4 regions of the Undibacterium sp. RTI2.2 genome follow, and region 3 is predicted to be linked to each of the others. Evidence: predicted binding sites of a transcription regulator. Region 3 holds the regulator's gene; each other region holds the start of a gene.
The links. Region 3 encodes sigma-54, which starts transcription at its own class of promoters, with help from an activator protein. Its sites were predicted from a motif close to TGGCANGNAANCTGCTTT; they were not measured.
Positions count from the first base shown of each region.

Region 1 (4,220 bases), on a different contig from region 3:
AAGCACCACCCAGCATCGATGGCTTACCTTTAGACATCCACTCACCGAAAACCCAGGAAACAGTCGCAGCAGCAGTAGCCAGCAAGGTATTGATGAACGCCAGTGCAGCGACATCGCCTGCTTCTAAAGCAGAACCTGCATTGAAACCAAACCAACCCACCCACAATAATGACGCACCGATCATGGTCATTGTCAGGGAGTGTGGTGCCATCGATTCTTTACCGTAACCAACACGCTTGCCGATCAAATAAGCACCAACTAAGCCTGCTACCGCAGCGTTGATATGAACGACAGTACCGCCAGCGAAGTCCAACGCACCTTTTTGGAACAGGAAGCCGCCTTTTGCAGTTTCAGTCGCCAAAGTCGCAGCATCTTTAATCGCATCAGGACCCGTCCAGAACCAGACCATGTGCGCGATCGGCAAGTAACTGAAAGTGAACCACAATACGATAAACAGTAAAACGGCGGTGAACTTAGCGCGCTCAGCAAATGCGCCGATGATCAGGCCGCAAGTAATTGCTGCAAAAGTCGCCTGGAAAGCCACATAGACAAATTCAGGAATCACAACACCTTTGCTGAAAGTTGCCGCAGTCGCGAACGTTGCTTTGGCCGGATCCCAAATACCGTTGAGGAACAGGCGATCAAACGAGCCAATAAATTTGCCACCTTCTGTGAATGCCAATGAGTAGCCGTAAATGCACCAAAGTACGATAACCACTGCAAAAATCATGAAGACCTGCATTAAGATTGACAGCATATTTTTAGAACGAACCAAGCCGCCGTAGAACAAAGCCAAGCCTGGAATTGTCATCAAAATGACTAGCAAAGTAGATACCATCATCCAGGCAGTATCGCCCTTATTGGCAACAGGTGCAGGTGCAGCAACAGCGCCTGAAGCGGCTGTAGCATCTGTCGCCGCTGCCGGTGCTACTGGCGCCACGGCAGCACTGGCAGCACTGGCAGCGGCGGATGCCATTTCAGCAGGCACTGATGCAACGGCTGGCGCAGTAACAGCAGCAGTAGAAGCTGGTGCATCCACTTTGGCAGATGCTTCATCGGCTGCGATTGCCGACGATGCAAAGCCAACGGACAGGAACAAGGCGCTAGTTATCAACGCTTTGCAGAATGTTTTTTTCATGTGTGATCTCCCTGATTCCACGATATCGGTCACAGTGCGTCGTTGCCGGTTTCACCGGTACGAATACGCACAACTTGTTGCAAGTCATAGACAAAAATTTTGCCGTCGCCGATTTTCCCGGTACGAGCAGCAATCTCTATCGCTTCAATAGCACGATCAACAATCGCATCATCTACCGCAGCTTCAATTTTTGTCTTGGGCAAAAAATCGACCACATATTCGGCACCACGATACAACTCGGTATGCCCTTTTTGACGTCCGAAACCCTTGACTTCAGTGACTGTAATCCCTTGCACACCAATAGCAGACAGTGCTTCTCGCACCTCGTCTAGCTTAAAGGGTTTAATAATGGCGGTAATCAGTTTCATGCTGACCTCTATTTAATAAATGTTTTAGAACGACTTCAGTGCGGAGAAAACTAAGCTTGTCTTACCAGTAAATTTACCTGCAGGTGTGTAATATAACTTCTCATCAGCATTGGTTGCGATAGCGGCAAGGCTAAAGGTGACGCCAACAAATTCTTTAGTTACGCCAATCTTCCAGTCGGTGTAAGCAGAGGCAGTATTATTTTTGACGGTTTGATGACCCACATGCAAATTCAGGGTGTAACCGGCATCTGGCACGATATCCACATTGGCACCGATGTCTAAGTAACCACTATTTTTACTATTAACAAATCCAAACAAATTTGTTACTGAATGAGAGTATTTGACATATACCGGACCATAACCGAGTTGGCCGTAGATCTCAGTTGTGTTTGCGTTAGCAAACCCAGGAACACTACTCAAACCATTGGATGGATAGACATATGAGAGAACGCCAACATCGTAAGAGACATCTTTAACGATTTCGCCACGCTTACCGCCGTAAATATCCCATTCAACATTGCCGCTACCACCAGCATCTTTAGTCCATTTAATTGTCGATAACCATGTGCCCGCGTAAAAACCAGTAGGATTGTGGGTGTAATCAGCACCACCTTGTAGCGCAGGGTCGAGACGAGTTTGCGAAATACCACGATAGCGGTAGTCACTTACACCACCGATATTGAAACTAACTTCATTGTCTGGCTTAGCGTCTTCTGCATGAGCCAGACTAGCGCCAAAAGATGCTGCTACTGCAACTGCTAATAGTAATTTTTTCATGGACTTTCCCGTTTTTAGTTATGTTGCGGCTTAAAAAACTTTTACTATTTGCATCCATTAGCAGGAGTCGTGCCAAGCCACCATTTAAACAAAATAAAATTTGCCATTTTTGGAAAAAATCCGCAGCAAACACAGCATTAAATTGCAATTAGGCAGCTGTCAGTGCTTACGTGATGAGTTTGATACGTTATGATTCCATACAAGTTACAATGCAAATAGATGCAAAGTAAGCAATCTATTTTTACCCCAGCCAATAAACGCACCAAATAAAAGCAAATTTAAGTTCTCTGTTTATTTTTACGCCCCATTTAAGAGCATAAAAACTACTTCTAAGGATTAATATGAACAAGCAAGATTTTTTTAGCGATATTCAAACCAAAATTAACCAAGTATTAGAAAACTCACCGGCCAAAGACATTGAAAAAAATGTCAAAGCGATGATGAGTCAGGGTTTCTCCAAACTAGATTTGGTGACCAGAGAAGAGTTTGATATCCAGGCGCAAGTCCTAGCAAAAACTCGTGCCAAGTTGGAGGCATTAGAAGCGCGCATCGCTGCGCTGGAAGTACCGGCCGATAAAACTTAAACACTAAACTCAAACAATAATGTCACTCGCCGTACTAAAAAGCCGTGCCCTTACCGGGATGGAGGCACCAGAGGTCACTGTGGAGGTGCATCTGGCAAATGGTCTTCCTTCGTTTACGATTGTGGGTTTGCCCGAAACTGAGGTCAAAGAATCTAAAGATCGCGTCAGAGCGGCTTTACAAAATGCGCGGTTCGATTTCCCTACCAAGCGGATCACTGTCAATCTGGCACCCGCAGATTTACCTAAAGAATCTGGCCGGTTTGATTTGCCGATTGCTCTAGGCATTTTGGCTGCGTCTGGTCAAATCCCGGGTGATGCTTTAGATCAGTATGAATTTGCAGGGGAATTATCGTTGTCTGGAGAGTTGCGCCCTATCCGTGGCGCGCTAGCGATGACATTTGCGATTTGTAAAAACACCCAAAATCCACGTGCTTTTATTTTGCCTCGCGCTAACGCGGATGAGGCCGCACTGGTCAAAGACGCTACCATCTATCCGGCGGATTCGCTATTACAGGTGTGCGCCCACTTCGCTGGATTTGATGCAGCGTCGAAGCTCAAGCCACATCAGGTGACTACGGTTACGCAACGTCAGCCTTATCCCGACTTTATGGAAGTGAAAGGGCAACTGCAAGCCAAGCGCGCTTTAGAAGTTGCCGCAGCGGGCATGCATAGTGTCTTGATGGTGGGTCCGCCAGGTACTGGAAAATCCATGTTGGCAGCGCGTTTCCCCGGAATTTTGCCGAGCATGACCGACCAGGAGGCATTGGAATCTGCCGCGGTGCAATCCTTGACGAGCGGCTTCTCGGTCTCTAAATGGAAGAATCGCCCTTTTAGGTCGCCGCATCACACAGCATCTGGGGTTGCATTAGTTGGCGGAGGTTGGTGAAGTTCACGCTATTTAAGAAAAACGCCAAATTATTTAAGAATCACGCTATTTAAGAAAATAATTGCATTGATATAGATTTTTTTATCGCAATTTGCAAATGGAACTCTCCTATCGCGCTGAACGCATTAGACCAAGCACACAAAGCGGCCTTGGTCCGTGACAGATGCGAACCTATTTGTCCAGTTAGCGAGATCCTCAAGTTCACCGTTTCTGAACGGCTGACTTGCGTATTTATCGATTTCTCCAGAAGAAGCCCCGAGCAGTTCTGCAAGAGGTGCTATTAATGGGCGAGCTGTTCCGTTCGACGCGAATGCAAAGCGCCATTCCAGATAGGTAGACGAACTAAAGTTCATTTTTTCTTTCTTGCGGATAGCATCCGACTAATTAAATTATATTTGAAACCAAATTCATGAGCAGCACACTCAAACTTATATGAACTTGGTGCATATTCTCACTAATGTAGCAGT
Region 1 is NZ_JASJXN010000057.1:14,402-18,621, forward strand. Features, by position in the region: gene QN395_RS19635 (ammonium transporter) at 1-1,138, opposite strand, end outside; gene QN395_RS19640 (P-II family nitrogen regulator) at 1,168-1,506, opposite strand; gene QN395_RS19645 (TorF family putative porin) at 1,531-2,283, opposite strand; gene QN395_RS19650 (accessory factor UbiK family protein) at 2,625-2,867, shown strand; partial or broken gene QN395_RS19655 (YifB family Mg chelatase-like AAA ATPase) at 2,887-3,747, shown strand.
Region 1: the regulator sigma-54 is predicted to act here: its motif matches at 2,341-2,358, upstream of QN395_RS19645 (TorF family putative porin).

Region 2 (4,220 bases), on a different contig from region 3:
GCTTTCCACAAATTCTGGAATTGTCCGCCATCGGTAAGGATCGTCGTCTGATTGGGAGCACTTGCACTAAATACAACACCAACGCCGCCAACTTTGGTAAATTCTGCCGGGTGAGTCAGTATGTAATGCACACGATTATCGCGGTAATGCCCAGGCGTACCGCCAGGTGTAGCCGAAGGCACGCCCATCGGCATTTGCCACCACAACACAGGTAAGCCGCCGATACCTTGCTGGATAATCGAGACTCCACTCAGGTAGTCATGGAAGTTGGGCGAGGTCAAATTCGACTCGTCCCAATACAGTGCCGCAGTTGAATGATTGCACTCGCTTGGCGATGGCAACACCTCATAGCAACCCGCATCACGGTCTATCGTTTGTTCCACAATGAAATCTGCTTTTGCTGCACCTATCTTAGTCATAAATTGCGCTACATCCGCTTCTTTACGACCAAAGATCGATACCGGAAAACCGACCAACGCCTTTGGCGCATATAGACGCGCAAGCGTTAACATGCAGCCAGCAATACCAACAGCGTCATTTGTCAGTGCAGAGCATTCAGACATAATTGTCACTTGTGCCGAGAGTTTGGTCGGGTCGCCACCAGGCGCCTGGCTTTGCACATAACCCCAAAAATCGGGCTCTAAATTGACCAAGGCTGGACCATCAAATTTCTTTAATTCAGTAAACAGTAATTTTGTCTGCGCCCAATATTTCGTCATAAAGTTGGCATCCGTCAAACCAGATAAATTGCCATCTCCATTTTGTGCCATCTGATACAAAGTAAACATCGGCACAGCACCAATATTTTTTGCATTAGTTGCCGTGATACCGACATATGCACCGCTAGGCACATTCCAGCTAGGCCATGCGGTATTACCGACGCCAACCAAATACTGATCATAAATATCGGGTGTGATTGACTGTGCTTTGATATCTGTGGTCGACATGCCCGAGCCAAGCCCAACCAAAAATTGTGTTGGCTTTCCCATTTTTTGAGCCAGCGTCGCAGGTACAGAAAACGGTATCGCCGGAGCCACAGCAGAAGTAGATCCGGATGTAGTAGCAGAGCCGCCACCGCCGCAGCCACTAACAACGCAAGTTAGTGCGGATAATAAATAAAACCTATATGGGAAAGGGCGCATGATGAATAAGGGTAGAAGTCGTATAAATTTTTGCCGAATAAACTTGTTCGATTCATTTAAAGCATATCGTATTCTGGCGTTGGAAAATACACGTATTTGAACGAGATTTTCCATTGAACCGCGATCACTTCGTAGAAACGCAACTAGGTGCACCGTTCAAAAAATAATGTCTTCCCCATTTTTTTGATTAGTGCTCTACCTGTTAGTGCTGAAAAGCTATCAAAAAGTTTCTTTTCATGTATTTTATCCGCCACATGCTTTAGAGCAACGCTCGTCAGTCGTGCCAATGACACATCGCTGGCGTATCATTCAAATTTAAGCTTGATTGTCCTTTGGGATCGCGGCAAATGTGTATTTGGCGATCCAGTGGAAAATCTGGGTTAAACAGGCAGCCTTTTTAAGTTTTATCGTGTTTTATATGGGCATGAATCCTGCTTTTATGAAAACAGAACGACTTTGACGCGTTTTGGCGCAGCTTTCTAGCGCTGTTTTAACCTTTATCGAAAGGCAATATCGAATGGCTATCCGTGTCGCATTGCATCACAAAACCAGCTACCGTTATGACCGCCTGGTTGCTCTTTCTCCGCATGAGGTGCGCCTGCGTCCAGCGCCTCACGCACGTACGCCAATTTTGTCTTACTCACTGACCGTCGCGCCGGAACAGCATTTCATCAACTGGCAGCAAGACCCCTACGGTAATTACATCGGTCGGTTTGTTTTTCCTGAAAAATCGGATGTGCTGGAATTTACTGTCGATCTGGTTGCCGATATGACGGTGATTAATCCTTTTGACTTTTTTGTGGAGAAATACGCCGAGCATTTTCCTTTTAGCTACCCTGCGCAATTGAGCGCAGAACTTAGCCCTTATTTGCTGACCGAAAAACCGGGTGAATTGCAGACCAAATGGGTGGAGGACGCACGTACTGCGATTCTGAAAAAAGATTTGCTGACCAATGATTTTCTGGTTGCCATCAATCAGCGTTTGCAAGGCGATATCGGATATTTGCTCAGGATGGAGCCAGGCGTACAGACGCCGGAAGAAACCTTAACCAATCGCTCCGGTTCTTGCCGTGACAGTGGTTGGTTATTGGTGCAAATTTTGCGTCAGATGGGTTTAGCGGCGCGCTTTGTATCGGGCTATTTAATCCAGCTTACCGCTGATCAGGAGGCATTAGATGGCCCTAGCGGTACCACCGTCGATTTCACCGATTTACATGCGTGGGCGGAAGTGTATATCCCGGGTGCCGGCTGGATTGGTTTAGATCCGACCTCCGGCATGCTGGCCAGTGAAGGGCATATTCCATTGGCGTGTACGGCGTTGCCCTCTTCTGCGGCACCAGTGACGGGCTTTACCGATAAGGCCGAAGTGACTTTCCACCATGAGATGACGATTACCCGCATCCATGAAGATCCGCGCGTGACCAAGCCGTATTCCGACGCCGACTGGAAGGCGATTGATCTGATCGGCCAGCAAGTCGATGCAGATTTAAAACGACAAGATGTACGGCTGACGCAAGGCGGCGAGCCAACCTTTGTCTCGATTGATGATATGGATGGTGCTCAGTGGAATACGCTGGCGCATGGTGATAAAAAACGGGAATTGGCCGGCGAGCTGATGCACAGGCTAAAAAACCATTTCGCGCCTGGCGGCATGCTGCACTACGGTCAGGGAAAATGGTATCCGGGTGAGCCTTTACCGCGCTGGGCTTTAAATATTTATTGGCGGATTGACGGTCAGCCGATGTGGCTGGACGCCAGCTTATTCTCGGATGAGAAAAAAGCCGATGGGTATACCAATGCCGAAGCATATCTGTTTATGACGGCGCTGGTTAAAGCGCTGTCACTGCCAGAGGGTAGCCAGATCCCAGCCTACGAAGATGTGATGCAACAGGCGCAGCGCGAACAGGGTTTGCCCGTCAATTTAGATCCGCTGAAAGCTGATTTAAAAGCGCCAGAAGAACGTCGGCGCTTAGCGCGTTTGCTGGAGCACGGCCTTGGCGAGGTGGTTGGTTATGTATTGCCACTAAAGCCAAAAGACACCGATCCGAGCATCTCTTTGGGGGTTGCCTGGCGTACCTCGCCGTGGCCAATTAAGCGCGAACATTTATATCTGATCGATGGTGATTCTCCGATGGGTTTGCGCCTGCCGCTGAATGCATTACCTTGGGTGCAGCCAGAAAAAGAAATCCATGAATTTGATGTAGATCCATTCTCCCCGCGCACGCCTTTGCCTTCTGCCAAAGACGACAAACCAGTGACCATCAACGGTGCTAATAGTGCAACAAATGCCAGTGTTGCTGCTGACAAAACCAAGCCTGCTCCATCAGTGCCAACAATTGTTTCTTCAACTAAAACAGCCGCGAGCGGTGCCAGCCTGGCACCGCTGACAGCCGCGATGGCAGCACATGCCGCAGTGGTAGCGGCTGCAACCTCGGCGGGAGCAACGCCGGCCGCCGTCGCTGCTTTAATGGGGAAATCTCCTGCCACTTCTTCTACACCCGCCAAACCAGTTTCGCCAGCGGCGAGCTTAAACAAATCTGTGACAGAGCCGCGTGATGTCATCCACACCGCTTTATGCGTGCAGGTACGTGACGGCCGTTTGCATATTTTTATGCCGCCGGTAAAGCGGATAGAAGATTATCTGGCCTTGGTCAATGTGGTCGAATACACCGCCGCCAAGCTGAAGTTAAAACTCTGGATTGAAGGTTATCCGCCGCCACGCGACCCTCGTATCAAATTACTCAGCGTGACGCCCGATCCGGGTGTGATTGAAGTCAATATTCATCCGGCCGCAAGCTGGAATGAGCTGGTCTACAACATGTCTACGCTGTACCAAGAAGCGCGTCTGACGCGTTTGGGTACAGAAAAATTTATGGTCGATGGTCGCCACACCGGCACTGGCGGTGGCAATCACGCCACGCTTGGCGGTGCCACCCCAGAAGACAGTCCGATGTTGCGTCGGCCAGATTTGTTGAAGAGTTTAATCACCTACTGGCAAAATCATCCTGCCTTGTCGTATTTATTTTCAGGTACGTTTATCGGTCCGACCAGTCAGGCGCCTCGGGTGGATGAAGCGCG
Region 2 is NZ_JASJXN010000013.1:66,653-70,872, forward strand. Features, by position in the region: gene QN395_RS09280 (hypothetical protein) at 1-1,256, opposite strand, end outside; gene QN395_RS09285 (transglutaminase family protein) at 1,660-4,220, shown strand, end outside.
Region 2: the regulator sigma-54 is predicted to act here: its motif matches at 1,563-1,580, upstream of QN395_RS09285 (transglutaminase family protein).

Region 3 (4,220 bases):
GCTCGCTTATGCCGATCGTTCTGAATATTTGGGCGACCCGGATTTTGTCAAAGTACCTATTAAAGCACTGACATCGCGCGCCTATGCTGATGAGTTATCAAAGAAAATTAATCCAGAACATGCAACGCCGTCCGATCAAATCAAGCCCGGTAAACTAGCGCCTTACGAAAGTGATCAAACTACCCATTTTGCTACAGCAGATCAGTATGGTAATGTCGTCGCAACCACCTACACGTTGAATCTGAATTTTGGTAGCGGCATCGTTGCTAGCGGCACCGGCATTACCTTAAATAATGAAATGGATGATTTCTCCGTAAAAGCGGGTGCTCCCAACGCGTTTGGATTACTTGGTGGCGATGCCAATGCGATTGCGGCATACAAGCGCCCGCTCAGCTCAATGTCACCGACAATTATTTTAAAAGACGGACAACCATTTTTGACCACAGGCAGCCCAGGTGGCAGCCGGATTATCACCACCAGTTTGCAAATTATTATGAATGTGATTGACCATGATATGAATGTTGCCGAAGCCAGCATTGCGCCTCGTATTCATCATCAATGGATGCCAGATCAATTGCGCGTAGAAAAAGGGATCAGCATCGATACCTTAAACATACTGGAGCAAAAAGGTCAGCATCTGAAATTGTCACCGACTATGGGTCGCACACAAACTATACAAATGAGCAATCAGGGATTTGATGGTTATTCAGATCCGCGCAATCCTGACGGAAAAACTTTGGGGTATTAAGGTCAAATTTAAATGCGTAGAAATTTAAACGGGTACAAACTAATCTGTGCGGCTTAAAGAAATGAATAGCTACGAGTATCGCTTATTTCTCCAGTTATTCAATATAAATACTCTCCCCAAGTATATTTTAGTTGTCCAGGTAATTACTGGACAATAAGCCATATTTATAAAAATAATAGGGGAGTATATTTATATCAGCACATAATCTTCGAAACCAAATCAAGTGTTACGCAAACAAAAAAAGGACGCCGAATTGCGTCCTTTTTTGCTATTTTCTAATCGAAAAAGCGACTAAGTCATCTGCTTACACTGGCGTCGGATCGGGTATGTGTTTGATCGCGTCATGTTGATGATTTTGGATTTTGTCTTTATGTTTAATGACTTGTCGGTCTAGTTTGTCGATGAGAGTGTCGATGGCGGTGTAGAGATCTTGTGCCAGGCTTTCAACATGAATATCTTTGCCACTGATGTGCAGATTAATGTCTGCTTTATGGCGTTTTTCCTTTTCTTTGAGCTTATCCACGGTCAGGATGACGGCGATATCAATTACTTGATCGAAATGCCGCCTGATACGTTCAAGCTTATTTTGCACATGTTCACGAATTGCAGGAGTTACTTCGAGGTGATGTCCACTGATGGTGAGATTCATACTACGCTCCTTGGTAATCTTACTTGTTACAAACATTTTATCTTAACTCAATTAATGTAAATTTAATCAGACGATGAATTGGCAGACTAATATTTAAATTATTTATTGAGCTAAATTATATATAGCAACATACGAGGATATTTCAAGAACAAGTTACAAAGATTTGCGCAGGCTTACTGGCGGGATTTTCAAAGCTTCGCGATATTTGGCGACTGTACGTCGCGCAATTACCATGCCTTGTTCTCCCAGCATGTCTGCAATCTTGCTGTCAGAGAGTGGGATTTTCTGGTCTTCTGCTCCTATCAACTGCTTGATGAGTGCACGTATCGCGGTGGATGATGCTTCCCCCCCTGCTTCCGTCGCGACATGGCTACCGAAGAAATATTTCAACTCAAACATACCATGCGGGGTCAGCATGTATTTTTGCGTCGTTACACGAGAAATAGTGCTCTCGTGTAAACCCAGTGTATCAGCAATTTCGCGCAACACAAGTGGTCGCATTGCAACGGCACCGTGCGTGAAAAAATTACGTTGTCTTTCAACTATCGCTTGTGAAACCCGTAAAATCGTATCAAAGCGTTGCCGCATATTTTTGATTAGCCAGCGCGCCTCTTGCAATTGGGAACCTAGCGTACCGTCACCACGATTTTGCTTCATGATGCTGGCATACATACTATTAACACGTAGCTTTGGCATCACATCTTGGTTGAGTAATACTTGCCAGCCGTTCACTGTCTTTCTGACGATCACATCCGGCACGACATAATCCGAAGCGGCCGCGGCAAATTCAGCACCCGGTTTGGGATTACATTGACGAATAACCACTTGCGCTTCGCGTAAATCCTCGTCATCACAATTGAGAATTTTCTTCAACTTATTAAAATCTCTTTGAGCGAATAAAGTGATGTGGTTCTCAACAATTTTTTGCGCCAGCCGACGCGTCACAAAAGGAATTTTAGGGAAACGTTTAATCTGCAAGGCCAGACATTCGGATACATTTCTGGCACCGACACCGCTAGGGTCAAAGTTCTGCAACATGTTCAGCGCAAAGGATAATTCTTCTGGCTCAACACATAACTCCAACGGCAAGCTGGCATGAATTTCTTCCAGTGTTTCCATCAAATAGCCATTGGTATCCAAGGCATCAATCATCAGCTCAATCAGAGCCCGATCTCGCGGCTCACGGATGTTCAGCCGCATCTGCTCCAGCAAATGATCTCTGAGGCTGGTTTGCGCTGCCTCTAATTGCGGACGTCCGTCATCTTCTTCTGACGATTTGCTGCCTTGAGGAACATCATCAAAGCTCCACTCTTCTTCATTCGCGCTGGTACTATCGGCAGAGGCAGCGACTTCGCTAAGGTCGGCATTTTCAGAACTGGCACTTGCTGTAGCAGCATCGCCATTCTTTTCTGGCGCGGCGAATTCAGTTTCAGAATTATTCATAGTCGCACTGATGGCGCCGTCGGCAAGCAAGCGCACTGCATTATCCATAGGATCATCTACCCGCTCCAACATGGGATTGTCGGAAAGTAGATTTTCTAACTCTTGATGTAGCTCCAGCGTGGACAATTGCAGCAAACGGATAGATTGCTGCAATTGCGGCGTTAACGCCAAATGCTGTGACGTGCGCAGTTGCAGGCTTTGCTTCATCATCATATGGCTTCCCGCTACATGCGGAAATGCTCTCCCAAATAAACTCTGCGGACGGACTCATTATTGATGATGTCGTCGGGCTTACCTGCGGCAAGCACTGCACCTTGATTGATGATGTAAGCGTGATCACAAATACCCAAGGTTTCGCGCACATTGTGATCGGTAATCAGTACCCCTATCCCTCTATCTTTCAGGAAGCCCACAATACGCTGAATTTCAATCACGGCGATTGGATCAACGCCCGCAAAAGGCTCATCCAGTAAGACAAAACGAGGACTAGTTGCCAGCGCCCGGGCAATCTCTACCCTGCGACGCTCACCGCCGGACAATGACAGAGCCTGATTCTCTCGAATACCCTCAATCTGCAATTCAGCAAGTAAGGTGTCTAATTGTTGCTCAATGGCAGCCTTAGTCAGAAATTTACCTTCTGGATTTTTTTGCAATTCAAGTACGGCGCGGATATTGTCCTCTACCGATAACTTACGAAACACTGAGGCTTCTTGCGGCAAATAGGACAAACCCAACTTGGCTCTTTTATGTATCGGCAGGCGTGAAATATCTACGCCATCAATATTAATTTCACCGCCATCCGAGGTGACCAAACCAACAATCATATAAAACGATGTCGTCTTACCTGCGCCGTTAGGACCCAGCAAACCAACGACTTCACCGCTCTTCACATCCAATGACACATCGCTTACCACCTGGCGTGCGCCATAACGTTTTTGTAAACCTTTAATCGACAATGTACTCATCTTGTTATTTGACTTTTTTGTCAGATTTTGGCGCGATGAACAAGGTAGTCCGGCCAGAGCCAGGCACCGTTGTACCGGAACTATTATTCTCAGCGACAAAAAGATCGTTCAGGCTGTCGTAAGACAAATATTCACCCTTTTGTTCTTGAGTGACTACAGTCCCGTCGAGATATTTCACATCGGCTTTAGAAATAAATTTCGTAATCTCGGTTTTGTCATCATACTCAACCCTGTCAGCAACGCCCTCGACCCATAAATCAGCGCCGCCATCTCTTTTTTGGCGGAAAAACACCTGCACTCCCGGTGCTGAAAAAAGCACATAACTAGTACTGGTTGCCGTCTCAGTCATTACGGCACGAGCCGCTTTTACTATTAATGTCCCACGGATAATGATCACATCACCGGTCAACGTAGT
Region 3 is NZ_JASJXN010000003.1:1,221-5,440, forward strand. Features, by position in the region: gene ggt (gamma-glutamyltransferase) at 1-748, shown strand, start outside; gene hpf (ribosome hibernation-promoting factor, HPF/YfiA family) at 1,053-1,397, opposite strand; gene QN395_RS02085 (RNA polymerase factor sigma-54) at 1,551-3,047, opposite strand; gene lptB (LPS export ABC transporter ATP-binding protein) at 3,065-3,805, opposite strand; gene lptA (lipopolysaccharide transport periplasmic protein LptA) at 3,810-4,220, opposite strand, start outside.

Region 4 (4,220 bases), on a different contig from region 3:
GCAGTATCAGCAAGGACACGACTGCCGCACGCATGCTGAGATTTTTTCCAGAGGTTGAACTGTTCATCTTGGTTATCGCTTGATAGCAAAGCTGTTGACATAGGCGTCTGGCGTAGCTGGATCAAATTCTTTGCCCATGATTTTGTATTTTTTATACGCACCGACAGGCACGGTTTGTCCTAATTCCGCCATGTATTTTTTAGCGTCGGTCAGCAAAAATACTTTTTCAGTAATGGCTTTATAGTCGACATCCCCTTTGATATAACCCCAACGCTTCATCTGACTTAAAATCCAGACGCCCATCGAATCCCAAGGAACAGGATCAAAATCGGCACGTGTCGGTACGTTACGGACGTTACCAAGACCATCGGCAAATTTGCCGCTTAAGACTTGTTGTACAACGGTTTCTGGCTGGTTTAAATAGGCCGCTGGTGAAATGACTTTGGCGACCAGCGCACGGTTCGCCGGATCACGCGCCATCGCTGCCGCTGTTAATACCGACCGGAACAAAGCGGCGAAGGTATTCGGATTTTGTTTGATAAATTCTTCAGAGGTTCCGAATGCGCAGCAAGGGTGACCATCCCAAATTTCTTTCGACAAAATATGAATGAAACCGACCTCGTCATACACCGCCCGCTGATTAAACGGGTCAGGTCCAAGGAAACCGTCGATATTTCCAGCCCTAAGGTTGGCAACCATTTCTGGTGGTGGGGTAACGCGCAGTTGTACGTCACGATCAGGGTCTAAGCCGTGTTCCGCAAGGTAATAACGCAGCAAATAGTTGTGCATCGAGTATTCAAACGGAATCGCCAGCTTGAAGCCTTTCCATTGTTTTGGGTCGCGCTTGTCTTTATGTTTGACATGCAAGGTAATCGCCTGACCATTGATGTTTTGGATCGTCGCTACCCGCATTGGTAAAGGGTTGGAGCCAAGCCCCATCGACATTGCCAGTGGCATTGGTGACAGGAAATGGGAAGCGTCGTGCTCCTTGTTGACCATCTTGTCGCGGATCAGCGCCCAGCCAGCAGTTTTATTCAGTGTGACATTCAGCCCCTGTTTGCGGTAAAAGCCTAAGGGGTCAGCCATGATCAGCGGTGCGGCGCAAGTAATGGCGATGAAGCCAATTTTTAAATCTTTCTTTTCAATCGGTCCGGTCTTTTCTTGTGCCATCGCTTGCAATGCACCCAAAGGAAGCACACTAGCAATCGCAGCCCGCACTGTATTGGCACCGACTGCACGCAAAAAGTGCCGGCGCAGATGGTCTTGCGGGAACATTGCGCGTAGTACGGCTTCCTCCACTACATCGTTGGTCAGGTGTTCTACGTTCGTGGCGCGTGCTGCCAGAGCACGTTCTTGCTCTGCATTGTGTTCGGTTTCGTCGCTATGACGACCGCAGGAACAGCCAGCGGCGCTATGGTCTGAATCGTATGGACGGAAGATGGACATGGACTACTCCTTGGCGGGTTAGTAAAAAATTGAAGAACGCCAGAAGTGCTTGCAAGCAGCTTGCCATCATCCCAAATCATGTCGTGTCGCGACGATGCTTTGTAGTGCTACAACTACAAATAGGACTTACCGAAAAACCAAAAAGACCAGACCCTTCACCACAGACCACAGAGGCAAAGAGGAAGAATCAACCCAGATTTTCCATTGGAACAGCGACAAGTGTGCCTTTGGCGAACTGACTGGCTAGACGCGACGACGACGCAAGCTGCATCTTGCTAGGAGTAGCAACAACGCCAGGCAGTTCGCCAAAGATGCAATTGTCGCTGTAGCGTTCCCACTCAAATCGCGGTGGTGCTATCCGTCAGATGACCGCATGCCGTCTGCGTTTCTGCGAAGTGGTAGCGGTCTAATGGAAAATCTGGGTTCAATAGCGAGAAAATCTGGAGAAGGGCGAAAACATGTCTTTCTCTTCTTTTGTTGCTCCTCTGTGTCTCCGTGTCTCTGTGGTGAGAGGTTTTGGTTTTTGCGTAAGCCACAAACACAAACACAAAATCTTATGAGCGAATGGGAATCTATACCGTAATCAGCTGATGCTTTACGGCGTACATGGCGATGCCGACGTCATTGGTCGTGCCGGTCTTTTCCATGATGCGGGTACGGTAGGTACTGATCGTGTTGGGACTAAGATCAAGCTTGTCGGCAATTTCTTTCACACTCATGCCACTGGCAATTGCCTGGAACACTTGGTATTCACGATGTGACAAAGTCTCGTGCGGCAAGCGTGCTATATGACGTCCCATGTCTGCCGCCAAGGCTTCTGCCATGCTGCTATTGATATACAAGCCACCATCGGCGACTTTGCGGATCGCTAAAACAAGTTGATCAGTATCAGCACTTTTATTCAAGTAGCCAGATGCCCCTAGCCGGTAACAACGGGTGGCATATTGTTTTTCTGGATAGGTAGAAAGCATTAAGACAGGTAGCCGAGGCATTTGCTGCTTAAGCTGGCGCAGCACTTCCAAGCCGTCCTGTACTGGTAATGCGATGTCCAGCAAAACCAGATCAATCGCTAAAATACTGGCTTGTTTTATCACCTCTGGTCCATCGGCGCATTCTCCGGCGACTTCGATGTCGCCCGCATCCGCCAGAATTTGTTTTACCCCTTCGCGCACGATGCGATGATCATCACATAATAAAATTCGTATCATGGTGTACCTGAGATTTGTTGCAGTGCTTGTTCTACTATGTTGGGAGCAGCGTTTGGCACGGGCACAGTCAATCGCACCAATGTCCCTTCTCCATGCTGACTACTGATTTGCAGATCGCCACCGAAATGCAGCGCCCGCTCACGCATTCCCATGACGCCGTAAGAATCAGCACGGTATAGCGCTGCCTGTTGCGCGCCGACGCCGTTATCAGCCACTTCCATCAGCAAGGCATCTTGCCGTAAGCGAATGCGGATATGGACAGCGCTTGCTTGCGCGTGTCGCGCGATGTTACTCAACATTTCCTGAAAAATTCTAAACACGGCTGTTGCCAGATTTGGCTCTGGCGTGGCTGCATCTGGCGTGGCTTCGATACTGGAATCACACTGCATCTCGGTCGCCTCGGCAAATTCTTGTACTTGCCATTCCAGAGCTGCAATCAAACCCTGGTGATCTAAAATACTGGGGCGCAGATCGGTAATAATGCGACCTACATTCTCAACTGCGGATTCGATCAGGCGATTCATTACACTGCATTTGCGCGAGACCTCTTCTCGATCAGCCACACGTCTTGCCATCCAGTTCACATCAAACTTTAGCGCGACCAATAAGCTACCCAATTCGTCATGAATTTCGCGTGCGATACGCTTGCGTTCTTCTTCCCTGACAGAATGTGCATGTGCCGATAGCTGCCGCAATTGGTTTAGTGCGGCAGACAATTCGGCAGTACGCTCTGCCACACGTACTTCTAATTCTTGCTTGGCATGTTGCAATTGTTCTTCTGCATAACGACGTTTAGAAATATCGCTAAACGTAATTACTGCACCGCGCACCTGACCTTGATCTATCACTTGGTGAGACGAATATTCCACGGCAAATGGACTGCCATCACTACGCCAAAACACTTCCTGATCATTGCGGCATGGTTGTCCGGTGCGGAACGCTAAAAAAATCGGACAAACTTCTTCTGGATAATGACGACCATCTTTGTGGGAATGATGTACCAGACCATGCATATTTTGTCCTAGTACCTCATTCACAGAACGGCCTAACATGGCAGCCCCGGCGCGATTGATAAAGGTACAGCAACCCGCCAGGTCAATCCCAAACATACCGTCACCGGTGGATTCCAGCATCAACATTAACTTGTCGCGCCACAAGGCTTGCTGGGTCAGTTCGTCTGAAATCATGGACATGCTTGTTCCTTTGTTCTTGTTCTGCATTGCATTTGAATTAAGTCAACCTGGCAGCAAGCACCATGCCACGTCACCAGACGGCCAATGACTTAACGAATAAGCTAACGAGTAGCGAACTAATAAGCCAACAAATAAGCCAACGCATTAGCCAAAAAACGAGCTGATGGTAGTAGCTTTTATTTCGCTTTGCTTGGCCGGCCACTATTTTTAATTTGTAATCAACCGCATTGACGCGAAACGTAGTTTAAAAAAGACAGGTTAGAGAAAATGGATCAGACCAAAGCCAAGGCAATCAATGCAGACGGAGTAACCGAGCCGTTTTTGATCAAAGATGTGGTGTGGGACGAATACTCACATGGTAGCCGTTTTGGCA
Region 4 is NZ_JASJXN010000018.1:14,146-18,365, reverse strand. Features, by position in the region: gene ntrB (nitrate ABC transporter permease) at 1-67, opposite strand, end outside; gene QN395_RS11465 (CmpA/NrtA family ABC transporter substrate-binding protein) at 73-1,446, opposite strand; gene QN395_RS11460 (response regulator transcription factor) at 2,019-2,654, opposite strand; gene QN395_RS11455 (PAS domain-containing protein) at 2,651-3,847, opposite strand; gene QN395_RS11450 (cupin domain-containing protein) at 4,115-4,220, shown strand, end outside.
Region 4: the regulator sigma-54 is predicted to act here: its motif matches at 1,495-1,512, upstream of QN395_RS11465 (CmpA/NrtA family ABC transporter substrate-binding protein).